4 regions of the Clostridium sp. MB05 genome follow, and region 1 is predicted to be linked to each of the others. Evidence: predicted binding sites of a transcription regulator. Region 1 holds the regulator's gene; each other region holds the start of a gene.
The links. Region 1 encodes Rex, which represses fermentation and respiration genes when NADH is low (regulators of the CRP and FNR family bind a similar motif). Its sites were predicted from a motif close to ATTGTTAANNNNTTAACAAT; they were not measured.
Positions count from the first base shown of each region.

Region 1 (7,948 bases):
TGGAACTTGTTTTAAACAAACTACTATATTCATCTATAAATCCTCCCTTATTATCTTAATGCATTTCCTGAAATAACCATTTTTTGAACTTCTGATGTTCCTTCATAGATTTCAGTTATCTTAGCATCTCTCATCATTCTTTCAACTGGATATTCCCTAGTATATCCGTATCCACCGAATATTTGAACAGCCTTAGTTGTTACATCCATAGCAACTTCTGCTGCATAAAGTTTAGCTCTTGCTGCTTCTACTGAATATGGAAGTTTAGCATCCTTTAAGCATGCTGCTTTATAAACTAAGTGTCTTGCAGCTTCTATTTTTGTATCCATTTCTGCAATCATCCATTGTAAACCTTGGAATGCTGCTAATGGTCTTCCAAATTGTTTTCTTTCCTTCATATAAGCAACTGCTTCGTCAAATGCGCCTTCTGCTATTCCTAAAGCTTGAGCTGCTATACCTATTCTTCCTCCATCTAAAGTTTTCATAGCTATACCAAAACCTTTACCCTCTTGTCCAATTAAGTTATCTTTTGGAACAATACAATTACTCATAACTAATTCTGTTGTTGAAGAAGCTCTAATTCCTAGTTTCTCTTCTTTCTTTCCTATTGAGAATCCTGAAAAATCCTTTTCAACTATAAATGCTGATATTCCCTTTGTTCCTTTACTTCTATCTGTCATAGCAAATATTATAAATGTTTCTGCTACTCCTCCATTAGTTATAAATATTTTTGATCCGTTTAATATATAATTATCTCCATCTAATACTGCTACTGTTTGTTGACCTGCTGCATCTGTACCTGCTCCTGGTTCTGTTAAACCAAAAGCACCAAGTTTTTTACCTGTTGCAAGATCTTTTAAATATCTTTCTTTTTGATATTTAGTTCCAAACTGCTCTATTAAAGATGCACAAAGAGAAGTGTGGGCAGACACTATAACCCCTGTAGTTCCACAAGCCTTTGATAGCTCCTCTACAGTTAATATATAAGAAAGCGTGTCTCCACCTGCTCCACCGTACTCTTTAGAAAAAGGAATTCCTAACATTCCAAGCTTGGCCATTTTTTCAACGTTTTCCATTGGAAATCTTTCAGTTTCATCAATTTCAGCAGCAATTGGTTTTACTTCATTTATAGTGAATTCTCTAGCCATTTGTCTCACTAATTCTTGCTCTCTAGTTAATTGAAAATTCATTTAATATACCTCCTTGATATTGAACCTTTTTTAATTATATGAATTTACTTAATTTAAATATTTTTAATTATTTTAATTTGAATTTTTTTTATATTTTATTTTTTCTGACTATTTGTTAGAAAAATTTTTGGCTCTCTTTTCCATAAATGCTTCCATGCCCTCTTTTTGATCTTCTGTAGAAAAGCATTTACCAAAATCTTCGGCTTCAATTTCTATAGCTTTATCTATATCTACTTGCATCCCCCTATTTATAGCATCTTTACATAACCTTACTGCTATAGGAGCATTTGCTATTATAGTCTTTGCCATATTTTTAGCTTCTTCCATTAAACTTTCTAGTGCTACAACTTTATTAACTAAGCCTATTTTTAAAGCTTCATCTGCCTTTACAGTTGCACAAGTATAAATAAGCTCTTTGGCCTTTCCTTCACCAACTAATCTTGGTAATCTTTGAGTTCCTCCAAATCCTGGTGTTATTCCAAGACCAACCTCTGGTTGAGCAAATCTAGCCTTTTCTGAAGCTATTCTTATATCACAAGCCATAGCTAATTCACATCCACCACCTAAAGCAAATCCTGATATAGCCGCAATAACAGGCTTGTCTAATTTTTCTAATCTTCTGAAAACTTTGTTTCCTAAAAGACCAAATTCTCTTCCTTCATCTTCAGTTAAGTCCTTCATTTCAGAAATATCTGCTCCAGCAACAAAAGCTTTTTCCCCAGATCCTGTTAGTATGACACAGTAAATATTTTGATCATTTTCTAAATCATCTAAAACTGCATCTAAATCTTTTAAAGTCCCTGAATTTAAAGCATTTAAAGCTTTAGGTCTATTAATTGTAACAATAGCTAGATTTCCCTCTTTTTCAAGAATTACATTCTTTAACTCCATAATAAAGTCCTCCCTTTAACTATACTTATATAAAATTATTCAATTTTTCATTAATCTTTAATTATATAAGCTTCTCAAACCTATACTTTATACCCTTTAATGTGACATATTTAACTAAACATATCAAAAATTCTTTAATAATCTATATGTTTAATAAATAAACCATTTGTTAATATTGTAACAATTAACAAAAAAAATAATTGAAGCCCCCGCTTCAATTATTATTATAAACTCTTAAATTTTCTTTTGCAATAAATATTTCTAATTTTAGGCAATTTTTTAATGTAACTACTTACTTTCATCTTTATCATGAAGTAAATATATTAATGTTAGTAAACTTTCTGATAAATGAACATTTTCAACTGTTACTTCTTCAGGTACAGATAAATCAACTGGAGCAAAATTCCATATGCCCGTTACCCCACCTTCTACTAAAGTATCACTAACCTTTTGTGCATTTATTCTAGGAACACAAATTATTCCTATATCTATACTATTATCTCCTAAATAATATTTTAAGTTATCAATATCTTGTATTTCTATATCTCTTATTTTCATTCCAATAAGCTTAGGATTTGCATCAAATATAGCTTCTATAGTTAACCCTATTTGAGAAAATCTACTGTAATTTGCTATTGCCTGACCTATATTTCCTGCTCCAACTATTATTCCTTTGTATTCTTTATTTAATCCCAATATTAGACTTATTTGATTATATAAATCTTTTACATTATATCCATAACCCTGTTGGCCAAAGTCTCCAAAACAATTTAAGTCTTGGCGTATTTGTGACGCTGTAAAGCCTATCTTTTCTCCTAACTCTTTTGAAGAAATTCTATCTACATCATTTCTTAACAACTCTTGTAAGTATCTATGATATTTTGGCAGTCTTTTAATTACAGCCATAGAAATATTCTTTTTCTTATCCATAACCTTCATTCTCCTAATCAAATTTATTTTCATATATTAAAACTTTATTATTACCAAATTTATAATATATATTTTAACACTTTTATTAAAATTTTAAAACAACTTGAGTTACGTATTTAACAAAGTTTCAAAATTTTCTTTTATTTTTCTTAAAATCTAAAAATAGATTATATACTTAATAAACATTTAATAAAATATTTTCCAATAAAAATTAATTTAATTATATTTAGTTATAAAAAATAGACTTATGTATAACGTAGCAGATCCGTTATACATAAGTCTCAAATTTATACAAAGCTTCTCAAAGCTTTGTAAACAAGATAATGATCTTGTATGCTTCCCTTACGCCTGAAAATTTTCAACCTAATTCATTATATTTAATATGATGAAATTTGTCAATAAAATAGTTATAAAATTATTTTAAACATCTAGTTGAATTTAGAACTGCTATTAAAGTTACTCCTACATCTGCAAATACTGCTTCCCACATTGTTGCTACTCCAAAAGCACTTAAAATCAATACTAATACTTTTACTCCTAATGAGAATATTATATTTTGCCATAAAACTTTATTTGTCTTTCTTGCAACTTTAATGGCTGTAACTAAAGCTTCTGGATCATCTTTCATTAAAACTACATCTGCGGCTTCAATAGCTGCATCTGAACCTATTCCTCCCATAGCAACTCCTATATCAGCTCTTGCTAAAACTGGTGCATCATTTATTCCATCTCCAACAAATATAACTTTTCCTTGAGTTGAATTATCTTTTATTAAACCTTCTACCTTTTCAACTTTATCTCCTGGTAATAATTCTGAAAATACCTTATCAACGCCTACTAGTGATGCTACCTTTTCTGCCACGGATTTATTATCACCTGTTAACATAACAGTTTGAGAAACCCCGGCTTCCTTCAAGCCTTCTATGGCTTTCTTAGCACCTTCTTTTATTTCATCGGATATAACTATATTACCTTTATATTCATTATTTATAGCAATATGAACTATTGTTCCAATTGATGCTATATCATTATAACTTATATTAAACTTTTCCATTAATTTATAGTTACCTACTAAAACTTCTGCTCCGTTAATTAAGGCTTTAATTCCATGTCCTGATATTTCTTCATAATCACTTAACTCTTCATTTTTTATATCTTTTCCATATTCCTTTATAATAGATTGAGCTATTGGATGATTTGATAAGCTTTCTGCTATAGCCGCAACCTCTATTAATTCTTCTTTTGAAATATTATTATTATTATTATTTATTTCTGTTACCTTAAAAACTCCTTTAGTTAAAGTTCCTGTTTTATCAAAAACAACTGTATTAACATCTTTAAGAGCTTCTAGGTAATTTCCACCCTTAACTAATATACCTTTTTTAGATGCTCCTCCAATCCCTGCAAATAATCCAAGAGGAATAGAAACTACTAATGCACAAGGACAAGATACAACTAAGAATATTAAAGCTCTATAAATCCAATCTGAAAAACTTGCATCCTTTATAACTAATGGAGGTATTATAGCTAACGCTAAAGCTGAAAATACAACTATTGGAGTATATACTCTTGCAAATTTAGTTATAAACTTTTCAGTTGGTGCTTTTTTATTAGATGCATTTTCTACTAATTCTAAAATTCTTGATACTGTTGATTCTTTAAAGTTTTTAGATACCTTAACTTTTAAAACACCATTTGTATTTATAAATCCTGCTAAGATATCTTCTCCCACAGAAACTTCCCTTGGAACTGATTCACCAGTAAGTGCTGATGTATCTACAAAGCTTGTTCCATCTAATACAACACCATCTAAAGGTACTCTTTCACCTGGCTTAATAACTATTATATCATCTATATTGACTGTTTCTGGTTTAACTTTTTCTTCTTTTCCATCTACTAAAATATTAGCATATTCAGCTCTTATATTCATAAGAGATGTTATTGATTTTCTAGATCTATTTACTGCATAAGATTGGAATACCTCTCCTATTTCATAAAATAACATAACTGCTACCCCTTCTTTAAAGTCACCTACGAAGAAGGCTCCTAAAGTAGCAACTGTCATTAAGAAGTTTTCATCAAATACTTCTCCTCTGAATATATTCTTTATAGCTGTTAAAACTACTTCTCCTCCAATTAAAACATAACTAAGAGCAAAAAGTATTATTGATATCATTGAATTTTCTTTTGAAATGATAGCAACTATATATATTATTGCACCTATTATTAACCTAATGTTCTCCTTTATACCAACTTTTCCTCCATGTGAATGATCATGAGAGTGTCCGTGTGAATCATCATGAGAATGTCCATGATCTTCTCCTCTTAAATGGGTATGAGAATGTTCCTTCCCATGATTATGATTTTCTTTATCACTATCGCTTTCTATAGAACAGCAACTACTTGTACATCTATTAACATTTTCAGTAATGTTATTATTATCATTTTTATCAAATACCTTAACTCCTGGCTCTAGCTTTTTAATTATTGATTTTGTTTCTTCTATTACTTCTTCTGTTGGTTTCTCTCCATTTAATTCTATAATTAAATTTGAAGTTGTAAAATTCAAAGTGGCTTCTTTAACTCCATTTAAATTATTAACTCTAGTCTCAATTTTATTTGCACAATTCGCACAAGTTAATCCAGATAAAATCAATTTTATTTCATTACTACTCATTTCTATCCCCACTTTCTTATTCAATAATATGCTTAAATCCTTCATTAAATATATGCTCAATATGATCATCTGCTAATGAATAATATATTACTTTTCCAGCTCTTCTAAACTTAACTAATCTATTTGATTTTAATACTCTAAGTTGATGTGAAATCGCTGATTGAGTCATATTTAATAAAGCAGCTAAATCGCATACACATAACTCTTCTTGAAATAAAGCACATAATATTTTTATTCTTGTAGAATCGCTGAAAGCCTTAAATAAATCAGCTAAATCATATAAAGTTTCTTCATTTGGTATAGAACCTTTTACTTTTTCAACTACATCTTTATGAATTATAGTACAATTACAACTTTCCAATTTATTTTCTTCCATAATTCCCCTCCAAACTCATATGAACAATTGTTCATATGTTTATTTAATAATATTATATGCTATTCTTATTAAATGTGTCAACTTTAAATAAAAATCTTTTGTAAAAAAGTGGACATATGTAATCATATTTTCAAAACTTTAAGCTTTTATACTCGCCTAAACCTAAAAAAGAGAGCTTTACAGCTCTCTATATTACCAATGCAATATGCTCTTTTAATTTTTGATTTAAAACAACTTCATTCAAAACCATATTTACAACAGTACTGCAAATATGACTAGCATAAATTAGATCTTTTTCATATGAGGATTTTCCATTATATTCTTCCTGTAGCTTCATTATATATTTTCTTATTTCTTCTGAAGTCAAATGTAAATTTATATCTTTTTTAATATTATAATTCTTTGTAAATTTATTTAATTCATTTTCATATAATACATGTTCTTTCATAGCATTAGCACTTTTAAATTCCCATCTTTGAAAATGTGGAATACAGAAATAATCACATAAAAAGTGACATACAACTCCTAATTCCTGATTAAACTTATTAGGTGAATATCTAGTATAGATATCATCTAAAGTTAGAGAAGATAAAAATTCTATTTTTTTTACAATCATTTCAAAACTTTCATCAATATAATGTTTTTTAAACTTATATTTTGATACAGAATCAGGTTTTAAATTTCCCCAAATAAAATGACCATCATTTATTATAAAAACTTTATCTTCTTCAACATTGTTTATAAATTGTTGTGCTAAAGCTTTGTGAGTATTCATCATCATAATTTCCTCACCTCGCTTTTATTTTTATATCTTTATAATAATACTATAGATGATAAAAAACAAATATGTTTTTTTGTTTATATCTCCATTTATTATCATATTAACTTTTAATTCTCTTTATTAAACATTATAAATTTATATCCATTTTTTGTTAATGTTTTTATTTAATTCCCTTTATTTCTTTTATTTTCTTAATTAATAAAGGTTGTATTGAAGGATATGTTAATTCCTTTGGCTCTCTTTCAAATAACTTAACTTCTCCTATTTCAAAATTTGGTAACTCTCCTAAAGAGTTTATTTCTGCATAGAATAAAGAAGCAAAACTTTTTTCGCCTTCTATTATTAAAGAATAATCATTTATATATGTTATTTTAAATTCTTCTGCTCCTGTTTCTTCTCTTAACTCCCTTTTAGCAGTAAAATTTATATCTTCTCCAACTTCTCTATGTCCTGCTGGTATTTCCCAAGTTCTTCTTTTTTTGTGCTTTACATAAACCCATTTATCTCTATACCTAGAAACTATTATTGCATAAAGTAATTTTTCATTTTCTATTGTATTTTTTTCATAAAATTCAATTTTCATATGTTTCTCCAATTTTAAAATATAAGTTAATTTAATTTTTATTCAATTTATTTAAATATATGTATTTTTCCACTATCATTTAAATTTTTCAAAATAATAACTATAATTGGTAAAATAAATAATCCAAGGAATCCAAATATTCTAGCACCCATAAACATACATACTAACATTACTAAAGGATGTAATCCTACTTGCTGACCAACAATCTTTGGCTCTAATATATTTCTTATTACAGTAATAGTTACATATAATATCGCAAGTCCTATTGCTAATCCAAAATTTCCTTTAATAGCTTCTATTATAACCCAAGGTATCACTACTCCACCTGTTCCCAGCACTGGAAGTATATCTACTAATGCTATTAATGCTGCTATTGTTATAGCACCCTCTACTTTTAAAATAGACAGCCCTATTGATAATTCAATAAAAGTTATACTTATAATTATTGCGTATGCCTTTATAAGTTTAAATAAAGTTCCTACTATATAATCCTTAATATCTAATATTATACTAGAAACTT
Region 1 covers NZ_CP174370.1:773,729-781,676, reverse strand. The annotation lists gene ACH36K_RS03925 (electron transfer flavoprotein subunit beta) at 1-33, opposite strand, end outside; gene ACH36K_RS03920 (acyl-CoA dehydrogenase) at 51-1,190, opposite strand; gene ACH36K_RS03915 (short-chain-enoyl-CoA hydratase) at 1,299-2,081, opposite strand; gene ACH36K_RS03910 (redox-sensing transcriptional repressor Rex) at 2,370-3,011, opposite strand; gene ACH36K_RS03905 (heavy metal translocating P-type ATPase) at 3,427-5,688, opposite strand; gene ACH36K_RS03900 (ArsR/SmtB family transcription factor) at 5,705-6,064, opposite strand; gene ACH36K_RS03895 (zinc dependent phospholipase C family protein) at 6,252-6,845, opposite strand; gene ACH36K_RS03890 (NUDIX hydrolase) at 7,006-7,428, opposite strand; gene ytvI (sporulation integral membrane protein YtvI) at 7,476-7,948, opposite strand, start outside.

Region 2 (7,948 bases), 980 kb from region 1:
TTGCATAGAAGCTTTCTTTTAATACTCCTGCATCTGCTATTGATTTTGGCATTCCAACTTTATCTTTTAATTCGTCTATAGCCTTTGTTAATAATTCAACTTTTTCAGCTTCTGTATTTCCACCTAGTTGTAGGTAATCTGCTATTCTAGCATATCTCCAAGCTGCATTTGGATATTTGTATTGAGCAAAGGCTGTTTGCTTAGTTGGTGCATCAGCTGCATTAAATCTAATTGATTCATTTATTAATAATGCATTAGCCATACCGTGTGGTAAGTGATGGAATGAACCTAGCTTATGAGCCATTGAGTGACAAATTCCAAGGAAAGCATTAGCAAATGCTAAACCTGCTATTGATGCAGCGTGAGCCATCTTTTCTCTTGCTTTTACATTTGTACTTCCTTCATTGTATGCTACTGGTAAATACTTAAATACTAATCTTATTGCTTCTAAAGCTAATCCATTAGTATATTCTGATGCTAATACTGAAACATAAGCTTCAATTGCATGAACTAAAACATCAATACCTGAAGCAGCTGTTAATCCTCTTGGCATACTCATCATAAGTTCAGCGTCAACTATAGCCATATCTGGAGTTAGTTCGTAATCTGCAAGTGGATATTTAACACCTGTTTTTTCATCAGTTATAACTGCAAATGGTGTAACTTCTGATCCTGTACCAGCAGAAGTTGGAATAGCAACCATCATTGCTTTTTCACCCATAGTTGGGAATTTATAAACTCTCTTTCTTATATCCATAAATCTCATAGCTAAATCTTCGAATCTAACTTCTGGATGTTCATACATTACCCACATAATTTTAGCTGCATCCATTGGTGATCCTCCACCTAATGAAATTATAACATCTGGATTGAATGCAAGCATTGCTTCTGCACCTTTTTTAGCTGCTGCTAGAGTTGGATCTGGCTCAACTTCTGAGAATATTCTAAAGTCTATTCCATATCTTTCTAAAACATCTGTTATTCTAGCTGTATATCCAAGTTCAGCCAAAATTTTATCTGTTACTATAAATACTTTCTTTTTACCCATATCATGTAATTCTTGTAAAGCGATTGGTAAACATCCATATTTGAAGTAAGTCTTTTCTGGAACTCTAAACCAAAGCATATTTTCTCTCCTCTCAGCAACACTCTTTACGTTAATTAAATGCTTAGGACCAACGTTTTCTGAAACTGAGTTTCCTCCCCATGATCCACATCCTAGTGTTAATGAAGGCGCTAGTCTAAAGTTGTATATATCTCCAATAGCTCCTTGTGATGCTGGCATATTTATTAATGTTCTTGCAGTCTTCATAGCTGCTCCGAATCTAGCAATTCTCTCTGTTGATTTTATTTGATCTGTATAGAATACAGACGTATGACCCATGCCACCTAATTCTATTAATCTACAAGCTTTTGTTAGAGCTTCATCAAAAGTTTTAACTCTGTACATAGCAAGTACTGGTGATAATTTTTCATGTGAAAATGGTTCTTCTAATTCTACTGATTCAACTTCTCCAACTAAAACTTTAGCTCCTACTGGAACTTTAACCCCAGCCATTTCAGCTATCTTGTATGCTGGTTGGCCAACCATATTAGCATTTAAGCCACCTTTTTCATTTAAAATTATCTTTCTAACCTTATCTACTTCTTCACCTTTTAATATGTATGCTCCTCTTGCAGATAATTCCTTTTTAACTTCTTCATAAACTTCATTCATAACTAAGATGCTTTGTTCTGATGCACAAATAACTCCATTATCAAAAGTTTTTGAAAGAAGTATTGAGTTTACAGCCATTTTTATATGAGCTGTTTCATCTATAATAGCTGGAGTATTTCCTGCTCCAACTCCTAAAGCTGGTCTTCCTGATGAGTAAGCTGATTTAACCATTGCAGGACCACCTGTAGCTAGTATTATATCGGATTCTCTCATAACATTTTGTGATAATTCAACTGATGGTTCATCTATCCAAGCTATTATTCCTTCTGGTGCACCTGCTTTAACAGCTGCATCTAAAACTATTTTAGCTGCTTCAATTGTAGCTTTTTTAGCTCTTGGATGTGGTGATATAATTATTGCATTTCTTGTTTTTAATGCAATTAATGTTTTAAATATTGCTGTTGATGTTGGATTTGTAGTTGGAACTATAGCTGCTACAACTCCTATAGGTTCTGCTATTTTAGTTATACCAAAAGTATGATCTTCTTCTATAACTCCGCAAGTTTTCATATCTTTATATTGATTATATATATATTCTGCAGCAAAGTGATTTTTAATTACCTTATCTTCTACAATTCCCATTCCGCTTTCTTCAACTGCCATTTTAGCAAGTTTAATTCTATTGTCACTTGCTGCCATAGCTGCTTGTCTGAATATTTCATCTACTTGTTCTTGTGTGTAAGTGGCGAATACCTTTTGCGCTTCTCTTAATTCTTTAATTCTTTGAGTTAATTCTTGTGCATTTGTTACAGCCATTTTAATTCCTCCTACATATCTATATAATAATTTTATTTTCTAAATTTTCTTTTTTGTCTATCGACTAAGTACAAGTTTATTTTAGTATATTGTCTATTTTTTGTCAATCTTTTTTGTTAAAAATTTATCATATTTTAAAAAATTATTTTTTAGTCCTATTTTAATACATTATTATAAAGTTATTTTACACATATTTAAACCACTTTCCCCTTATTATGTTCATATAATATAATATTCGACTTTGATTATTAAGTTATTTTCTGATTATTTGTGTTATTTTGAATATTGATATAATCTAATCGTAAATAATCTCTTAAATGTATATGGCATTTTAAGTAATATTATTGTTATATATATAACAATAATATTTTAATTTCTTACTTTTCATCTTTTTAAATACTCTCATCTAGATTTTAATATACAATTAGAACTTAATTACTATTACTTTTCCTAAAAATCATATTAAATATTCATATCATATAAAGGTTGTTATAAAAATATAAATAAAACCTTCTATTTATTCAATAATACTATGCTAATAAAGTTCTATCACTTAAGTCTTCATTTACATTAGCTTCCTCAAATAATTTCATTAATTTGAAATGAGTTAACTCTTCTTTTTCCTTATCTTTTACATCAATTATAATTTGTCCACTATGCATCATAATAAGTCTATTTCCACTTTTAATAGCTTGTTTTAAATTATGAGTTACCATAATAGTAGTTACTCCAGTTTCTTTAACCATTTTTCCGTTATATCCATTATCTTTAAAGAAGTTTTAGGATCTAAGGCTGCAGTGTGCTCATTCAATAATAATAATTTGGGCTTTGTCATAACAGCCATTAATAATGTCAAAGCTTGTCTTTGTCCCCCAGATAATAAATTTACTTTTGTATATAATTTATCTTCTAATCCTAAATCTAATTCTTTAAGAATATTTTTATAATAGTTAATTCTTTTTTTATTTATTGCGAAAGATAATCCATAAATTTTTCCTTTGTTATCAGCTAACGATAAGTTTTCTAATATAGTCATGTTCGGTGATATACCAATAGATGGATTTTAAAAAACTCTACCTATATTTTTTGACCTTTTATATTCATCCTTATTTGAAACATCTTCTCCATCTAATAGTATAATTCCACTATCACACTCTATATTACCAGATACTATATTTAATAACGTTGATTTTCCAGCACCATTAGATCCAATTATACTTATGAAATCTCCTTTTTTTACTTCTAAAGAGAATTTAGAAAAAACTTTATTTTCATTATTTTTTTGTAAATAAAAATATTATAGAGCTAAAAATAAATTAAAGTTTAAGGGGCTGTTATAAAATAACAGCCCCTTAAACTTTAATTTTACTATTTATTCTGGAACAGCTCTATGTCCTATTCCTATTACAACCTCATCTAAATGTAATAGTCCAACACTAAGGAAAATACATACACTTAAGTGCTCACCTTTTCTAGCAATGCCTACTTTTCCTCCTACATTTTGACCACTTGCTCTATTCCAAACTTGCATTAAAGCATCTCTTGTTGCGCCTATTACTCCACCTTCATGCAAGTGTTCTTCTCTTATTACTCCATTTCTTTTAGAGGCTACTAAAGCCCTTTCTAATATTTTAGAAGTTGAGTCATTTATATTTCCACCTATATTAACAGCAGTAACTAATACACCTTTTTTCTTGAATTCAGTTTTTAATTCTTCTTCCTCTTCTCTTGATGAAATAGCCATTCTTACTGAATATTTAGCAACATCTAAACTAGTGTTTCCCATAATATCCTCCCACACTCTAATTATTTACCCCTTAATAATATCACAAATATATTACTGAATATAGTAAAATTAAACTGTTGAAAGTAAATAACTGAAAGTTTATTCTATTGATTCACATTTCTCCTTAAAATAATTATTAAGCTTTTCTAAAGATTCTACAAGGACATCTCTTTCCTTATCTAAAAGTCCACCCATCATAGATTTAACCATTTCATTATGAAATCTTTCGTGTAACCTATGTGCGACTTTTCCTTTCTTGGTTAACTCTACAAGAACTACTCTTCTATCTTCTTCTATTCTTTTTCTATCTACATACCCCTTTTTAATTAGCCTATTTATTGCTGTTGTTAAGGTACCCACAGTAATCCCTAAGTCTTGTGCAACCTCACTCATCATTCTTTGTTTTCTTCCTATTGCTTCAATAGTGTGCATTTCTCTAACTGATAAATCTGAAAAATGTCCATTTCTTAATGTTTTTTCTTCAATCTGTAGTATTTCGTTAAATATCTTTACTAATAACTCATTAACTACATTTTCACTTCTTTCCATAATAACTTTATCCCATCCTTTTTCTATAGTTCCTCAATTAAATAATAATCTAATATAAACTAAAATTCAATTACATAATGAATATTTTTATATAAAATATTTTGATTATCAAAGTTATTTTACCTTTATTATATTAATATCATTTTATTACATTTAAATATACTATATTTTTATTATTTTTTAGATCATTTAATATAGTTTCAAAGCTAATATATTGAGGCTTTAATATAGTATAAATTGCATGAACTTCTTCTTTTGAACTATCTTCTTCTAATAAATACTCTATAACTTTAATAATTAAATTTTTACCTTCTAAATACTTTTCTATTTCTAACTTAGTATCGTCTAAATTATTATACTTAATTTCAATTTTTTTAATTACATTTTTAGATATGAACCTGTTTTCTATGCTTTTTAAAAATACTAGAGTTATTACAATTATTATAGCTCCAAATATACTTACATAATACTCGCCCATGCCTATAGTTAATCCTAAACATGCTACCACCCATAATGTTGCTGCTGTTGTTAACCCCTTTATATTACCTTTAGTATGCACTATAGCTCCAGCTCCAATAAACCCAACTCCAGTTATTACTTGAGCGCCTAATCTTCCATAATCTATTTTTATAATTTCACTTAGATCCTTGTTAGCTTCAATAATTGCTATAGCCTTATTTCCTATATCAATTTGTAGCAAAGATATTATTGTAGCTCCTACACAAACTAGTATATGTGTTCTAAGTCCTGCTGCTCTGCGTTTTCTTTCTCTTTCATATCCTATAATACCACCAACAAAAACTGAAAATATCAACCTTATTATTATTTCCCTAATACTTAATGGCATGTTTTCCTCCCTTAAGAGTTTATAATATTATAGTATTTAATTTATATAAATTTGCCATCAGCCTATATATTTAGTAAAGCCTTATGAATATATAAACTTATAAAAATAAATTGAAATAATATTATAAAGGGAGCTAATTTTTAGCTCCCTTTATTTAAAGCATTGTGATCGATAATAAAGTTACTATTATTCCTATAGTTATAATTAGATAGTAAAACCTATTCTTACTTTCATTATCATATAGCTTTAATTTTTCTATCTTCCCTTTTGGATATATTACTTCAATTTCATCTCCTCGTTCTAAATTAATCTTATTACTTAAATATGAAAGCGCTATTTTTACTTTTTTATCATCATCTTCAACCTCTAATATAGGATATAAATTCGCATTATATACTGTATTATATTCAGTTCCAGGCATAAGATAAGTGTAACTTTCAAAACCTATTACTTTAGCTTTTTTTATAATAGATTTTTTATTTAATATAATATTTTTCTCTAAATAAAAGAAAGTAAACATAGTTAAAATCAACCCAATAATTGCAAATAAAACTCCCATAGAAATCCCCCATTTAATGTATTATTTTATTATCTTCTTCACTAATATAGTATGCTATATCTTTTTAAAAGATATCTAATATGCTATTTTTCATATTTTTCTAATAAATTCTTTAATTATCTACTATTTTCTTTCACAATCTATACTATTAATAATAATTTATTAGTTTTTTAGGCATTTTATAAACTTTTTTAAATTTAACTTTTGTAAATAATAGACATTTATTTCGTTTACTAATTTACGTTATTAGGCTATTATTTAATTATAGCTATTAATAGGAGGTATCTTGTTTATATGAATTATACAAAAGTTAAGTTTGAAATATATATTCCTTCTGATTATTCAGACAAATTAAGAGAAGCTATAAATAGAACAGGCGCTTTAACTATAGGAGATTATGATAACTGTATGTCTATAAGTGAAGTCTCTGGATATTTTAGACCTTTAAAAGGATCAAATCCTCATATTGGAAAAGAAGGAGACTTATCTATTGAAAAAGAGGCTAAGATAGAGTTTAGATGTGATAAGGATTTAGCCTTTGAGGTTATTAATGTTATAAAAAACCTTCATCCATATGAAGAACCAGTTTATAACATATTTCCAGTAATAAATTAAATAATAAAGATATTTGTGGTGGCTTAATTATAGTCACCATTATCTTTATGTTATAAATTTTATTTATAAGTAGCATTTTTATATAATTAGAATAATTTATTATAAACATTAATATATGAGGTACAAAATAATGAAAGTTGTTATAATTGGTGGTGGATTTGCAGGCTGCCAAGCTGCTATACAATCAAGGAAAATGGGTGCTGAAGTTCATATCTTAGAAAGAACTGATATGCTTTTAGGAGTTGGAAATGTAGGAGGTATAATGAGAAATAATGGTAGGTACACTGCTTCCGAAGAACTATCATTATTAGGAGCTCCGGAATTAATAGACATAATGGATTCTTTAGCTATCCATAAAAATATAGATTTTTCTGGTCATAAACATGCAAACTTAACGGATATAGGTAAAGCAGAACCAGAAATCAGAAGATATATCTTATCTTTAGGTATTAATATACATTTTAAAAATAGAGCCATTAATGTACACCTAGAAAATAATACTATAACTAAAATAAAATTATCTGATGGGTCCTTTATGGATGGTGATGTCTTTATTGAAACTACAGGTTCTACCGGATCTATGACTAACTGCTCACGTTATGGAAATGGATGCTCAATGTGCATTTTAAGATGTCCAAGCTTTGGAGGTAGAGAAAGCTTAAGTTCTAAAGCAGGTATAAAAGACATTATTGGAGAAAGAAAGAACGGTATACCAGGCGCCATGAGTGGATCCTGTGAATTACCACGTGAATCTTTATCTAATGATATATTAGATAAACTAGATAAGTATGGAGTTGTTTCATTGCCAATTCCTAAAGAGGATATTAATTTAGATAAATTAAGTGAAAAAGTGTGCCAACAATATGCTTTAAAGGATTTTGCAGAAAATATTATTTTATTAGATACTGGTCACATTAAACTTATGACTTCATATTATCCTTTAGAAAAGCTTAGAAAAATACCTGGACTTGAAAATGCACGATATATAGATCCTCTATCTGGTGGCAACTCTAATTCTATTAGATATCTAGCCTCTAGTCCTAGAGATAATACCATGAGAATACTTGGCATAGATAATATGTTTTGTGCTGGTGAAAAATCCGGATTTTTTGTTGGCCA
Region 2 covers NZ_CP174370.1:1,752,773-1,760,720, reverse strand. The annotation lists gene adhE (bifunctional acetaldehyde-CoA/alcohol dehydrogenase) at 1-2,473, opposite strand, end outside; partial or broken gene ACH36K_RS08185 (ABC transporter ATP-binding protein) at 3,004-3,749, opposite strand; gene ACH36K_RS08180 (HutP family protein) at 3,846-4,259, opposite strand; gene ACH36K_RS08175 (MarR family winged helix-turn-helix transcriptional regulator) at 4,359-4,808, opposite strand; gene ACH36K_RS08170 (MgtC/SapB family protein) at 4,948-5,655, opposite strand; gene ACH36K_RS08165 (hypothetical protein) at 5,810-6,214, opposite strand; gene ACH36K_RS08160 (cytochrome C biogenesis protein) at 6,509-6,829, shown strand; gene ACH36K_RS08155 (FAD-dependent oxidoreductase) at 6,960-7,948, shown strand, end outside.
Region 2: a site for Rex is predicted at 2,586-2,605, ahead of adhE (bifunctional acetaldehyde-CoA/alcohol dehydrogenase). Genes of this name have one in related genera too.

Region 3 (7,948 bases), 1.0 Mb from region 1:
AATCATATGTACTCCATAGCTTATTGGTAACATTCTAGCAGTATAAATAATTAGCGAAAACATTATACTCGTTATTAAATATTTTTTCTTATTTATTTCTGTTTTCGAGAAAATATAAACTGCAAATATAACTATAAAACTTTCTGGTATCGCTCTTAAAAAAAATTCTATTGGATATAATCTTAGCATCTTTTGTCTCCTTTACAAAACACTTATTTTTTCTTCTTTTGATTTATTTAATAATTTTACTACATTATATATTATTATGAAAACATATAACCTAATAAATATATCTCCAATACTAAGTACACTATATCCTATATCAAATATATCTGTTAAAGGTTTTAATTTTGTTGTAGAGTCTCCAAATATATGTATATCGTTTACTTTATTAAAGGCGTCTGGCTTTGCATATCCAGTAAAATATGAAAGTGTAGGAAATACCGGCATATATCCATTATTAGCCCAAATTGCTACATCATTTAATATTCCTCCAATCATAACAAATACTGATCCTAGTATAGCTGATATATACTGTTTATATGTAAATATTAGTGGTAAGTAAGAACATAAATATAGAGTTTTTAATATGCCAACATAGTTTATTACAACATAATTTTCCCTAAAAATATTAATTTGTACAATTAAATAAATTAACTCCATTACCATCACTGGATATATGGACCAATTCTTAAATAAAGGTTTTAATTTAAAACCTTTTATTTTACAAAATATGAATGAAATTAATATAGTTTCTATCATATCTTACCCTTTCCATATGTATAATTATAAAGTTTTATTGTAAATTATTCTTAATTAGTTATAATACTATATTCTTTTAACTATAACAATTATACTATCAATTGTTATTCTCTTCCATACTTTTTTTTCGACTAACCCGCTTTTTTTCATATTTTTACTCATATTTTATTTTTTACTGATTTTATTGTAATAAAAAAGGAAACCTATAGTTTCCTTTTTATTTAAGCATTATTATTTTTTTCCTTTCTACCCTTTCACTATATTTAATAATATCTTATTTTTTATAATTTACATGTAATATATGATGCGCTATATAACTATTTGGCTTTTGTAAATATTCTTTATACAACTTATCTATCATAGGATTTTCATGCGCTTTTCTTATTTTCTTATTTTTATCTTCATTATATATAGCATTCATCCTTCTTTTTAATATCTCTCTATCAGATTTTATAAACGGTTGTCCTCCACCATCAATACATCCACCTGGGCAAGCCATAACTTCTATAAAATGATATTTTGATTTTCCATTTTTTATTTCGTCCATTATTTTTTTAGCATTTCCAAGGGAGCTGACAACAGCTACATTAATATCTCTGCCATTTAAGCTTATTGTAGCCTCTTTAAGTCCCTCTAACCCTCTAACATTTTCAAAATCTATTTTTTCTAATGTTTTTCCTGTTATCCATTCATAAGATGTTCTAAGGGCAGCTTCCATAACACCTCCACTAGTTCCAAATAAACTTCCTGCTCCACTTGACACTCCTAATGGATTATCAAATTCTGCATCCGGTAAACTTTTTATATCTATTCCACCTTCTTTTATTATCTTAGCAAGTTCTCTTGTAGTTATAACTAAATCTACATCCTTTATGCCTTCATTACTAATCATTTCCTGTCTATTTGCTTCAAACTTCTTGGCTATACAAGGCATGATTGATACTACAAATAAATCATCTCTTTTTATTGAAAGCTCTTGTGGAAGATAATTTTTAGCTATAGCCCCAAACATTTGTTGAGGTGATTTGCAACTTGACACAAAATTCATATTGTCTGAATAATTATTTTCAGCATAATTCACCCATGCTGGACAACAACTAGTTATAAGTGGTAAATTTTCTCCTAATGTAAACCTCTCTATAAATTCATTTGCCTCCTCCATTATTGTTAAATCAGCTGCAAAATTAGTATCAAATACTTCATCAAACGATAACATTTTTAATGCACTTACAATTTTACCAGTAGACAACTCCCCTGATTGTAGTCCAAATTCTTCTGCAAGAGCTGATCTTACAGCTGGTGCAATTTGAGCAACAACATATTTATTAGAATCATCTAGAACTCTCCAAATATCCTTATAATCACTCTTTTCTCTTAGTGCACCAGTTGGACATACTGCTACACATTGTCCACAATAAGTACAATTCGTATCTTTTATAGGATCATTTGAAAATGTTGAAATATTAGTTCCAAATCCTCTATCAGCAACTGTTATAGCATGTACTTTTTGTACTTCATTACAGGTGGTTACACATCTTCTACATAATATACATTTATCTCTATCTCTTATAAATCCATCTGAAATGTCCAAATCAAAATTTACACGTTCACCTTCATACCTATCATCATTAATACCTAAATCTGCTGCTAATTTTTGTAGTTCACAATTTGTATTTCTGTCACAATTTAGACAGTCCTTTGAATGATTTGATAACAATAATTCTGTAATAGTTCTCCTTGCTTTAATTGCTTTAATAGAATTAGTCTTAATTGACATACCACTTTTTACTTCTGTTGCACAAGAAGGAGCTAATCTTTTCCAGCCTTCTACTTCAACTAAACATACTCTGCAAGTTCCCTTACAATTTCTTGTGTTTCCATCTGCCATATACATATTACATAATGTTGGAATATTTATATTTAATTTTTTTGCTGCATCTAACATACTTGTCCCTTTTTCAACTTCTAAATCTATACCATTAACCTTTATACTTACCATTTTAATTTTCACCTCCTAAGCTTGTTTTTATTATGGCTTTAGTCGGACATGCTTCATAACATAAACCACACTTTATACACTTCTTAACATCAATTACATGCTTTTCTCTAATCTTTCCTTTAATAGCTAATACAGGACATGCTCTTAAACATTTTGTACATCCTATACAGTTATCTGCAACTTCATATTTAACTAATCCTTTACAAACCCCTGCTATACAAGTCTTTTCTACTACATGATCTTTATATTCTTCACCAAAAAACCTTAAGGTACTTAAAACTGGATTTGGTGCTGCTTCTCCTAATCCACAAAGTGATGATTCCTTAACTACTTCACATAGTTCTTTAAGTTTTTCTAAATCCTCTTCCACAGCATTTCCCTCTGTGATTTTCTTTAATAATTCTAATATTCTCTTATTTCCTATTCTACAAGGGGTACACTTACCACAGGATTCATCTACACTAAACTCTAAATAAAATTTTGCTATATCAACCATGCAGTTATCTTCATCCATTACTATCATTCCACCAGATCCCATCATTGAACCAATTGATGTTAAAGTATCATATTCTATAGGCAAATCTAGATATTCTTTTGGAATACATCCACCTGACGGTCCACCAGTTTGTATGGCTTTTAGCTCTTTATCTCCTAATATTCCTCCACCAATTTCGTATACTATGTCTCTTAAAGGCATTCCCATTGGGATTTCTACAAGACCAACATTATTAATATTACCTGCTAAGGCAAATACCTTTGTTCCAGTTGATTTTTCAGCTCCTATTGAGCTATACCACTTTGCCCCATTGTTAATTATTTGACTAACATTTGCAAAAGTTTCTACATTATTAACGCATGTAGGTCTTTGCCACAGTCCTTTTTCTGATGTTCTTGGTGGTTTCATGGTAGGCTCTCCTCTTAATCCTTCAATTGAATGTATTAATGCAGTTGCTTCTCCACATACAAAAGCACCTGCTCCATATTTGATTTGAATATCAAAATTAAAGCCTGTATCTAATATATTATTCCCCAATAATCCAAGCTTCCTTGCTTGATCTATTGCTATTTTTAATCTATGAACAGCTAAGGGATATTCTGCTCTTATATATATATATCCATTATTTGATCCAGTAGCGTAACCACAAATAGCCATTGCCTCAAGAACTAAGTTAGGATCTCCTTCCAAAATAGCTCTATCCATAAAAGCTCCTGGATCTCCTTCATCAGCATTACAAATTACGTATTTTATATCTCCAATAGCTCGTCTAGCAGTTTCCCACTTTCTACCTGTTGGGAATCCACCGCCCCCTCTTCCTCTAAGACCTGATTCACTTATCTCTTTTACAACTTCTTCTGGAGTCATAGTGGTAAGAACTTTTCCTAATGCTGTGTAAGCTCCAACTGCTAATGCATCTTCCATATTTTCAGGATCTATAACTCCACAATTTTTTAATGCTATTTTCACTTGCTTCCTATAAAATGGGATTTCTTCTTTTATTTTTATTCTTTCTTTCGTTTCCTCATTCTCGTAAAGTAACCTATCAACAACTCTACCTTCTAATATGTGGCTTTCTATTATTTCTTTAACATCTTCCTCTGTTACTTTTATATAAAATACTCTATCAGGCATAATTTCTATTACTGGCCCTTTTGCACAAAATCCAAAACATCCTGTCATTATTACTTTTATATCATTTTCTAGATTTAATCTAGATATTTCTTCATTAAATGCTCTTAAAATATTATCTGCATTTGATGCTTTACAGCCAGGTCCACCACAAATAAGTATATGCCTTTCTTTTATATTACCTTTATTAAATTTATCAGGATTTTGTCTAACCTCTATATTTTTTTTACATTTCTCAACCTTTTCTAATAAATCACTATAATTAACTACTCTTTCCATACTAACCTTGCTCCCTTAAATTATTTATTAATTCATTTACTTGAGGCTTAGTAAAGTATCCATATACCTTATCATTTACAAGAACTACAGGTGCAATTGCACATGATCCAACACATCTTAATGTATCTAATGTAAATAGTCCATCTGATGTTGTTTCTCCTTCTTTTATTCCTAATATTTTTTTAAAGTCTTCTAAGATGTCACAAGCACCTCTTACGAAGCATGCAGTTCCAGTACAAATACTTATTACATATTTTCCTTTTGGTTCTGTGGAGAAATAAGAATAAAATGTTATTACACCATAGACCTTTGATACAGGTATCTTTAACCTCTCCGCTATATATTCCTGTACCTCTCTTCCAAGATATCCATATAAGCCTTGTGCGTGATGCAATACAGCGATTAATGAGCTTTCATCGTTGTTTCCTTCTTGGATAAATAATTCTAAATCTTTAAATTTGCCACATATATCTTTCAAATTATCTCCCCCATTTTTCTTAATTTTATAAATTTTCTAAATATTTCAACTAATTAAATATTAACATATTTTTTATTATTTTTAAATATATAAGATTAGATATTGTTATTTATATCACACTAAAAATTTATATTCTTTTATATCTATTTTATTCTCCTTTTAAAAAATAAAAAAGCTATATCTTAATGACAATTTGCCTAAGACACAGCTTTAAAATTTATTTATTTGAATGTATATTAAAATGTTTTATTATTAATTTACTGTTTTTAAAAACTCTTCTTTAAAGATAGCCATAAGTACTTCATCATGATAGCTTCCATTTCTATATAGCTCTTTCTTTAATATGCCCTCTTCCTTAAATCCAATCTTCTTATAACATGCTATAGCCCTATCATTAAAAGAAAATACTTTTAACTTTACTTTATTCATATTTATTTCTTCGAATATAAATTTCAGCAGAGTTCTTAAAGCATCACTTCCATATCCCTTGCTCCAATACTCTTTATCGCCAATCATTATACCTATTACACAATTTCTATTTTTTATATCCAACTCATTAATACTACACCCACCTATATATTTACCACTTTTTATATCTTCAATTGCAAAATCATAAGTGAAGTCTCCTCCTGCTTTTCTACTTTTTATCCATTCCTCTTCTTGCCACTTAGTAATTGGAAAAGGAACATTAGAATCCAAAAGCTTTTTAACTTCTTCATCATTTATAAATTGTGTTGCTCTTTCTATATCTTCTTCCTTATAAGCCCTTAATTTAACCATTTTACCTCTATACATATATTCCGCCCCCTTTTAGATATTTCTAAATATAATATCATTTAAATATTTGCGAGTCAACGTATTTATAACTTTCTCTATTAACTTCTAATTTAAATCTATTTATAATTTATATTTTAAATTTCTATATAAAAAAAGAACTCCTATGGAGCTCCATGTTATATTTATTTTTAAGTTCTATTACCTTTTTATCAATAATAATATTATTGATATGGCGCTAAAGGCTAAACTAACCATATTAATATATGTTACTACTTGTTTTGGAGTAAATCCCTTTGCCTCTAATCTATAGTGTATTTGACTTCTATCTGCTTGATATACAGGCTTTCCATCTAAAAATCTTTTAACTATAACAAAAAGATTATCAAAAATAGGTATTGCTAATGCTAAAACAGGTATAAATAAACTCGCTAGTGTTGCCTGTTTAAAGGCTCCATCTAGTGCTATTATACTTAAAATAAATCCTAAGAAATTTGCACCTGAGTCACCCATAAATATCTTTGCTGGATACTTATTATATAGTAAAAATCCTAAAGTTACTCCAGATACTATTAATGACATACTAATAGATTCACTTTGATTTAATATTATAGCAGCTCCAACAAAAGTTATAGATGAAATTAATGATAGCCCACCAGCTAATCCATCCATACCATCAGACCAGTTTATAACTGTTGTTACTCCAAATATCCATGTAATTGTAAGCAAAAATTGTATAGCTCCTGATAATTCTACGTACACTCCTGTAAATGGATTTGCAAACCCCCTAAAAACTATTCCAGCTTTAAATATAATAAATGCTGCTAATAATTGAACTATTAATCTTGGATATATAGGAAACTCTTTTCCTCTGGTTTTAAAACTATCGTCTATTAATCCTATTAATAAAATTAATGATGATCCTATTAATATCCAAATTTTTTCTCTTAATGGTGTATAATTATTAACTGTAAAATATACTATAAAAAAACCTATAAACATAGATAACCCACCACAAAGTGGAGTTTCGCCCCTATGTTTTTTCCTTTTAGTTGGTTTATCTGTAAAACTATATCTAAAAGATAGTTTAATTAAAAATGGTGTTATTAAATAAACTATTAAAAACGCTAATATAAAAGATAGTATATATTGCATAATTTACTCCTTAACTCTCAAATGCTACTTATTTATTATGTTAATTAAATCATTATCTTATTATACTATTAATAGCTTGGATTATCAATTACAAAACAGTTACGTTTATCATACTAAATAAAAAACGCCCCTATTTCTAGGGGACGCTTTTAATTTCTTGCTTGTATCATATCTTTAACTTTCATTAATCTAGTTAAAGCTCCTCTTTCATTTTCATCAAGCTTCATTCTTATATACTTTATAGTTTCTTGTAATGAAGGAATAGTCATATATTCAAGAGCATTAACTCTTCTTCTAGTCTTTTCTATTTCATCAGCCATAAGTTGAGTTGATTTTTCTACTTCTGCTAATTCTAATAGCTTTGGTAATATTCCATAAAGTTTCGCTATTGAATCATCTAGTTCAGATGATGTGCTTGCAAATCCATACGGAAATATACTTCCTTCATCTCCCTCAAGTTGTCTATGGAAATTCATTTCCGGAACATTAACACTCATTATATTTTTAGTTCCTACTTCAACAGATATACTTTCCTTTGGATAAGACACTGCTTCTTCTAGAAATTCTGAGCTCATAACAGCTCTAGCCATAACAAAGTCCTTAAGAGACCCTTGAAGCTCTGCTTCTACAGATTTTCTTAATTCATTATTGTATTTAACAAGATTAACGAATTGTCTCATAAGCTCATCTTGCTTATCCTTTAAAAGTTTATGTCCTCTTGTAGCTGTTACTAATCTCTTTTTTAGCTTAGACATCTCCATTCTAGTAGGATTGACATTTAATCTTGCCATGGCTATTCTTCATCTCCCTTTGGCATATACTTTTCAAGATACTCGTCTCTTATTCTCTTAAGCTCTGTTCTTGGAAGTATCTT
Region 3 covers NZ_CP174370.1:3,676,984-3,684,931, forward strand. The annotation lists gene ACH36K_RS17265 (hypothetical protein) at 1-189, opposite strand, end outside; gene ACH36K_RS17270 (DUF5317 family protein) at 202-762, opposite strand; gene ACH36K_RS17275 (NADH-dependent [FeFe] hydrogenase, group A6) at 1,037-2,767, opposite strand; gene ACH36K_RS17280 (NADH-ubiquinone oxidoreductase-F iron-sulfur binding region domain-containing protein) at 2,763-4,667, opposite strand; gene ACH36K_RS17285 (NAD(P)H-dependent oxidoreductase subunit E) at 4,669-5,145, opposite strand; gene ACH36K_RS17290 (GNAT family N-acetyltransferase) at 5,398-5,940, opposite strand; gene ACH36K_RS17295 (MraY family glycosyltransferase) at 6,121-7,074, opposite strand; gene ACH36K_RS17300 (V-type ATP synthase subunit D) at 7,224-7,865, opposite strand; gene ACH36K_RS17305 (V-type ATP synthase subunit B) at 7,868-7,948, opposite strand, start outside.
Region 3: a site for Rex is predicted at 5,247-5,266, ahead of ACH36K_RS17285 (NAD(P)H-dependent oxidoreductase subunit E). Genes of this name have one in related genera too.

Region 4 (7,948 bases), 920 kb from region 1:
AATAAAGTAAATAAAAATGAAAATGAGGTTATAATAATTCAAGGAAGTATTCTGCAAATGGTAGATAAGTCAGAAACAATAGTTTCTAATATATTGCCTAAGAATTATCCTAAATCAGCAATAGTGGAGGGGATAAAAAATGCAGTTTTGTATAGAGATTATTCATCAACTAATAGAATTATAGAGATTAATATTGGGTTTAGGACTATATCTATAATTAGTCCAGGAGCTTTAATAGAAAAAAGTAGTTCAGATAAAGTATCGAGTCATAGTAAAAGAAATATGTGGATTTATGAAAAGCTAATAACATTGGATAACAATAAAAGGTTTTTAAATAGTGGTGAAGGATTTTCTAGGATTAAAAAAGCCTTTTATGGAGTTGGAAAAGTAAAGCTAATAAACTCTATTGAAGATGACTACTTTAAAGTAGTATTACCCGGAACTAGTATATATAGTTAAAAAATATTACTTCTTGAAATGTTAAAATAAATTATGTTATAATAATTATTATTAAATAATAATTTTATAATTGTTAATAAGGAGAGTTTAATATGAATAATAGAGTAGAATTAATATATGAAAATAATGAATACAGTGTGAGTGTTAATGGATCAGTTGTAAATAAAGATAAGGATTTAGAAAATGCTTTTTCAAAATTTAAAAGTATTATAAGCAATAATAAAAGTGCAGAAGCAAAAGCATGGGATGATATAGTAGAAAAATTCCAAGGATTAAATAATGAAAGCTTAGATATTAACTATGAATTTAGAACAATGAGTTTTGGAGATATGAAATATTTTTATAATATGGGAAAAGTATTTTATATGGCAAATGGAACTATGATTCCGCTTATTGGAGGATATGAATTATTTAAGTTTACTATGAGAGTTGTTTCCTGTGGAGATGTACAAAAAGCTAATGATTTTATAGAATTTTGCAGAGATGTAATGATGTCAAAAGTTAACTATAGAGTTACAGAGTCTAGTATAATAGTTTCAAGTGCAAGTTTTAATTATGGATCAGCAGAGTATAATTTTAATAGTGGAAAGATAAATAAAGGGGCTTCAATACAAAATGGAAGCTTTGAAGAATTTAAATCATATGTATTAAATATAATAAAGAATATATAGAAAGGATGAGAAATTTTTCTCATCCTTTTAATATCTAGGAAAGTATGAAAGATTAAAGTTTTGAAAATGTGAATAGATAATGTTTTTAGAAATTTAATTTGAAAAAATAGATTTGTTTTATACTTTCCTTACATTTAGTTTGGAAGTGGACATATGTAAGTTTACGATGACTTTGAGCGGAGTGACGGAATAAGTAAACTTATATATGTTCACTTTTTTATTTGTTGTAAGCTATATATTAATGTATAATTATTGTGTAAAAATATTAAATAAAGTAAAACATAGAGGACTATATAAATGAATCTAGAAAAAAAGATTACAAAATTAACAATTGCTATATTTATAGCTGTTATATTTATTATAAGCATTTTTTCATTAGCTATAATAAATAAGAAAGTTTCTGAAACAATAGGAAAAAGTCTTACAGATACAGCTTTTGTTATAGCAGCGAATCCGATGATTCAAAAAGAGTTAGCAGATAAAGAAGACCCTACCAATCTTAAAGTACAAAACTTTGCTGAAAGAGTAAGATTAAAGACAGGTTTATTATTTATAACAATCATGGATAACGAAGGCGTACGATATTCTCATCCAATTCCAGATAATATAGGTAGAAAATTTTTAGGTGGAGATGAAAAATTAGCCTTAGAAAATGGTGAAACTTATATATCTGAAGGAGAAGGTCATTTAGGAAAATCTATTAGATCTTTTGTGCCAATTTACAAAGATGGGGTGCAAGTTGGAGTAGTATCTGTAGGAATTTTAAAGAGAGATTTAAAAGAAGAGGTTAGAGAATATGTTTTCGATTTAATACCAGTATTTATAGGTGTATTAATAGTAATAATATTTCTTGCAAGAAAGTTAGCACACAATATAAAAGAAGATATTTACGGATTAGAACCTGAAGAGATAGCTATTCAGCTTAGAGAAAAAGAATCTATTATAAATAATATAGAAGAAGGGTTAATAGCATTAAATAGTTCAGGACATATAACAACAATAAACAATAAAGCATTGGAAATTTTAAAGATAAATTCAGACGAGGAAATAGATAATAAGATAATAAACTTATTATATGAAGTAATGTATAGAAGAAGTAGAATATTTAATAAGGAAATACGATTAGATAATAATATTATAGTTATGGGAAATTTCTATAGTATTATAGGAGAGTATGGTAAAGTTGTAGGAGCAATCGCTAGTTTTCAGGACTTTACAAAAGTGCATAATATGGCTGAAGAATTAACAGGTGTAAAGGAATTAACTTGGAACTTAAGAGCTCAAAATCATGAATTTATGAACAAATTACATACTATAGCAGGATTAATACAATTAGAGGAAGATGATAAAGCGTTAGAATATATATTTCAAACTACAGAGACAAGAGGAATAATTACAGATAGTTTAAGTAAAATAAAAGAACTATCATTACAAGGATTACTATTTTCAAAATATAATAAAGCTGATGAAATGAAAATAAAGTTCGAAATTGATGAAAACTCGCATTTAAAAACTATTCCTAGCAATATTAGAATACAGGATATATTAACCATTATAGGAAATCTTATAGAGAATTCTATAGAAGAAGTAAAAGGAAAAGAGGGTGGATATGTGTATGTGGGAATTTTCCAAGAAGAAAAAATAAAAATAATAGTTAAAAATAATGGAAATAAGATTGAAGATGAAATAAAAGAAAAAATATTTAAAAGAGGATTTAGTACAAAGGGAGAGTTCAGAGGACTTGGCTTATATAACATAAAAAATATTATAGATTCATTAAATGGACGTTTAAAGTTAACTTCAGATAAAATAACTAAATGGGAGGTTGAAATATAGTAATGACTAAGATAAAAGTTTTTATTATTGAAGATGATCCAATGGTAAAAGAAATAAATACAAAATTTTTAGAGAAGCTAGAAGAGTTTGAAGTAGTTGGAGAAGCAAGTAATATAAAAGAAGCTAAAGAGAAAATTGATAAAAGTAAGGTTGATTTGATTTTACTAGATGTATTTCTACCAGATGGAAAAGGATTAGATTTGTTAAAATGGATTAGATTAAAAGAAATTAATATTGATACAATACTAATTACAGCAGATAAATGCAAGGCTTCAGTAGATGAAGCCTTTAAATATGGAGCTGTAGACTATTTAATAAAACCATTTAAGTTTGAAAGATTTAAAGAAGCATTATCTAATTATAAAGATAGATTTTTTGAAATGAAAAATATAGATAATATAAATCAAGAATACATTGATCAGTACATATTAAAAATAAATAAAGATTATATTGAAGAGGAAGCAGAAGAAAGAGAATTATGTAAAGGATTAAGTTTAAAGACATATAACAAAATAATAGAATATATGAATGTTAAAAATAAAACTAAATTAACAGCAGAAGAAGTCGCAAAGGGAAGTGGGCTTGCTAGGGTAACAGCAAGAAGATACTTAGAAAAAATGGTTGGAGAAGGAAAAGTAGATATAATTCAAGAATATGGTAAGATAGGAAGGCCTACAAACTTTTACATAATCAAAAAATAAGACCAAAAAGACCAAAATAAACAATAAGACCACAATATTGATTGATTATAAATTAACAAATATACTAAAGTTGTAAATATTTAAAGAATAATTAAGGATTAAGGGGAGAAATGTTAATGAAGAAGAAGACTTTAGCATTAATAATGTCAGCTTTAATATTAGTTCCAACAACTTTAGTTGGTTGTGGTGGAAAAAAAGAAACTGCTGACGTAGTGGTTATAGGAGCTGGTGGAGCAGGTTTATCTGCGGCAGTACAAGCTAAACAAGAGGGAGTAGAGAATGTTGTTGTTTTAGAAAAAATGCCTATAGTAGGAGGAAATACTAATAGAGCTACTGGTGGATTAAATGCAGCAGAAACTGAACAACAAAAATCAAAAGGCATAGAAGATTCTATTGAAACTATGTACAACGATACAATGAAGGGTGGATATGAAAAGAACAACCCTGAATTAGTTAAGAAATTATCTAATGAAGCTAAAGACTCAGTTAAGTGGTTAACAGATTTAGGTGCAGACTTATCAGATGTCGGTAGAATGGCAGGAGCTACAAATTATAGAACACACAGACCAACAGGTGGAGCAGCAGTAGGAGCTCACTTAGTTGATACGTTAAAAGCGGCTGCTGAAAAAGAAAAAGTCGATTTAAGATTATGGAATGAAGCAAAAGAAATAGTTGTAGATAAAGATGGTAATGTTTCAGGAGTTAAAGTATCAAATAAAGAAGGTAAAGAATATACAATAAATACAAAAGCTGTTGTTATAGCAGCTGGTGGTTTCTCAGCTAATCAAGAAATGGTAGTTAACTATAAGGAAGACTTAAAAGGATTTGCAACAACTAACCATGCTGGGGCTACTGGAGATGGGATAGTTCTTGGAGAAAAACTTGGAGCAGACTTAGTAGATATGACAGAAATTCAAACACATCCAACAGTTGTTCCTGAAAAGGCTGTAATGGTTACAGAAGCAGTAAGAGGAAATGGTGCAATACTTATTAATAAAGATGGTAAGAGATTTACAAATGAATTATTTACAAGAGATGTTGTTTCTAAGGCTATATTAGAACAAAAGGATGGAATAGCTTATCTTTTCTTTGATGAAGGATTAAGAAAGAGCTTAAAAGCAACAGAAGAATACTTTAATATGGGATTAGTTACAGAAGCAGATTCGGTAGCAGAATTAGCAGAAAAACTATCAATAGATAAAGATACAATGATTCAAACAGTTAATAAATATAATGAATTTGCAGCAGCTAAAACTGATTCAGAATTCAAGAGAGAAGATCTTCCAAGACAATTAAATGAAGGTAAGGTATATGCAATACCTGTAACACCTGCTGTTCACCACACAATGGGTGGATTAAAAATAAATACAAATGCTGAAGTTGTAAATAAAGATGGAAATGTTATTAAGGGTTTATTTGCAGCTGGAGAAGTAACTGGTGGAGTACACGGGGGGAATAGACTAGGTGGAAACGCATTAGCAGATATAGTTACATTTGGTAGAACTGCAGGAAAGAATGCAGCTTCATATATAAAAAAATAAATAAAATTTTAGGAGGATCATAAGATGAAGAAGTTAACTGCGATATTAGGAGCAATAGCATTATCAGCAACAGTACTTGTTGGCTGTGGTGGCGGAAAATATAAAGATGGAACATATACAGGTGAAGGACAAGGAGCTTCCGGAGCAATAAAAGTAGAAGTTAAAGTTGAAAAAGGAAAGATATCAGAAGTAAACTTAACAGAACAACATGAAACTAAGACTTTAGTAGATGGTGTTAAAGAAAACTTAGTTCCGGAAATAATAAAGAAACAAAGCACTGAAGGTGTTGAAGCTATATCAGGTGCAACTAATTCATCAAAAGGTGTATTAGAAGCTGTAAATAAAGCTTTAGAAGCAGCAGCTAAATAAAAAAGCCCTTAGATTTTTATATATAGTAGGTAGATTTTATAAAATGGAATCTACCTACTTTTTTATTTAAATTGTTTTAATTTATATCTTGCATATTAAAAAAATATTGAATTTATAATAAAATTTGTTGATAGAATTTGTATATTTAAAATATAATATGTATATACTTTTTATTAAATATAATTAGGAGATAAATTATGAAGGATGGATATGAAAGTTTTGAATCCGATTTTAATATTTTTAGTAACAAAATATCACTTTTAATGGAGTCAAGAAACAAAGAAGAAATAATAAATATAGTTAATGAAAAACATAAATCTGAAGTTATAGATGATGTTGATAAAGATCATAAAAGAGATGATTTAATAATTTGGAATGCAGTATTTACTAGGGAAATCATAAGAAATGGAATATCTAAAAAGTATCTTCATCCAATTTATAATAAATTTTATAGGAAAATTAAAGAGGCGAATAGTATAAGCAGTTTACAAATGATTGAGACAAAAATGATAAATGAATATATGGATTTATTAATAAATGATACAGAAATTACTGATAGCTTTACAGTTAACAAGCTTTTACAAGCTCTTCATTTAAATATTGAAAATCATACATCACTAGAAACAATATGTAATAATTTAAATATATCAGTAGGCTATGCATCAACTTGTTTTAAAAAACATAAGGGCATATCTATAATGAAGTATTTAAGAGAAATAAAGATTGAAAGAGCTAAAACGTTACTGTTAAGTACAGAAAAAAGTATATTAGAAATAAGCATATTGTTAGGATTTCATGATCAAAGTCATTTTACTAATACCTTTAAAAAGATAGTAGGAATATCGCCATCAGAATTTAGAAATAAAAATTATTCAATATAAGTGGTAAATAATTGAATAAAAATAATTTTAATAATATAATTAGACTATGTTAGAAAAAAATGTTTAACAGAGCATATAATTAAAAATAAGTATAAAAGGAGAGTAATTATGTCATTAGAATGGAGCTTAAAAGAGTTATATCCATCATTTACTTCAGATGAGTTTAAGTTAGACTTAAAAAGAGTGGATGAAGGAATAGAAGAACTTAAAACATTTGCTAAAAATACTGATCAAAAATCAGATGATTTAATAAAATTAGAAGAGTTAATAAATAAGTTAGAAAGTATAGATTTACTTTTAAATAAAATAGGTGCTTATGCAAATTTAACTTTAAGTACTGACTCAAAAAATTCAGAAGGAAGAAAGTATTTAGATGTTATAAATTCTAAATATAGTCTTTTAGCAGAACCATTAACTAAAATTTACAAATGGGTAGCAAATATAGATAATATAGATAGTTTAATTAATTCATCTAATTTATTAAAAGAGCATAAATTTTTTATAAAAGAAATAATAGAAAAAAATAAATACATGCTAAGTGAAAAAGAAGAAGCTATAATTGCTAAAATGAGAAATACAGGTTCAGATGCTTGGTTAAATTATAAGGATTTATTAATATCAACACATAAAGTTGATATTAATATTGATAATGAAGATAAATCATTACCATTAACAGTTGTATTAAACATGGCATATAGTCCAGATGCAGACTTAAGAAAAAAAGCTTATGAAGCAGAAATTAAGTCTTATGAAAAAATAGAAGAGGGAATAGCAGCAGCTTTAAATGGAATTAAAGGAGAAGTTTTAACTACTTCAGAGCTTAAAGGATATAAGGCACCTCTTCATATGACTTTAGAAGAGTCAAGAATGGATGAGGATATTTTAAATGCTATGCTTACGGCTATAAAAGAAAGTTTACCATCCTTTAGAAAATATTTAAAAAGAAAGGCTGAAATTTTAGGACATAAGAATGGATTACCATTTTATGACTTATACGCACCAGTTATAAATAAAGAAATGAAATTTTCTTACGAACAAGGGAAGGCTTTTGTTGAAAAGAATTTTAGAAGCTTTAGTGATAATTTAGCAGATTTTGTTATAAAAGCATTTAATAATAATTGGATAGATGTAATGCCTAAAGAAGGTAAAGTAGGTGGAGCATTCTGCGAAAGTATAAAAGATATAAATGAAAGTAGAATACTATTAAACTATGGTAATAGCTTTAGTGATGTTGTAACTATGGCACATGAGCTTGGACATGGATTTCATAGTCATTGCTTAAGAAATGAAACTGTATTAAATTCAGAATATCCAATGACTTTGGCAGAAACAGCATCTAATTTCTGTGAAATAATAGTTAAAAGAGGTGCAATAAAAGATGCAACTAAAGAAGAAGCTTTTGCTATTTTAGAAGCAGAAATATCAGATTGCAATCAAGTAATAGTTGATATATATTCAAGATTCTTATTTGAAAGTGAAATTTTTGAAAA
Region 4 covers NZ_CP174370.1:1,692,045-1,699,992, forward strand. The annotation lists gene ACH36K_RS07875 (helix-turn-helix domain-containing protein) at 1-459, shown strand, start outside; gene ACH36K_RS07880 (hypothetical protein) at 552-1,130, shown strand; gene ACH36K_RS07885 (ATP-binding protein) at 1,428-2,966, shown strand; gene ACH36K_RS07890 (response regulator) at 2,969-3,667, shown strand; gene ACH36K_RS07895 (flavocytochrome c) at 3,784-5,208, shown strand; gene ACH36K_RS07900 (FMN-binding protein) at 5,233-5,577, shown strand; gene ACH36K_RS07905 (helix-turn-helix domain-containing protein) at 5,775-6,458, shown strand; gene ACH36K_RS07910 (M3 family oligoendopeptidase) at 6,567-7,948, shown strand, end outside.
Region 4: a site for Rex is predicted at 3,708-3,727, ahead of ACH36K_RS07895 (flavocytochrome c). Genes of this name have one in related genera too.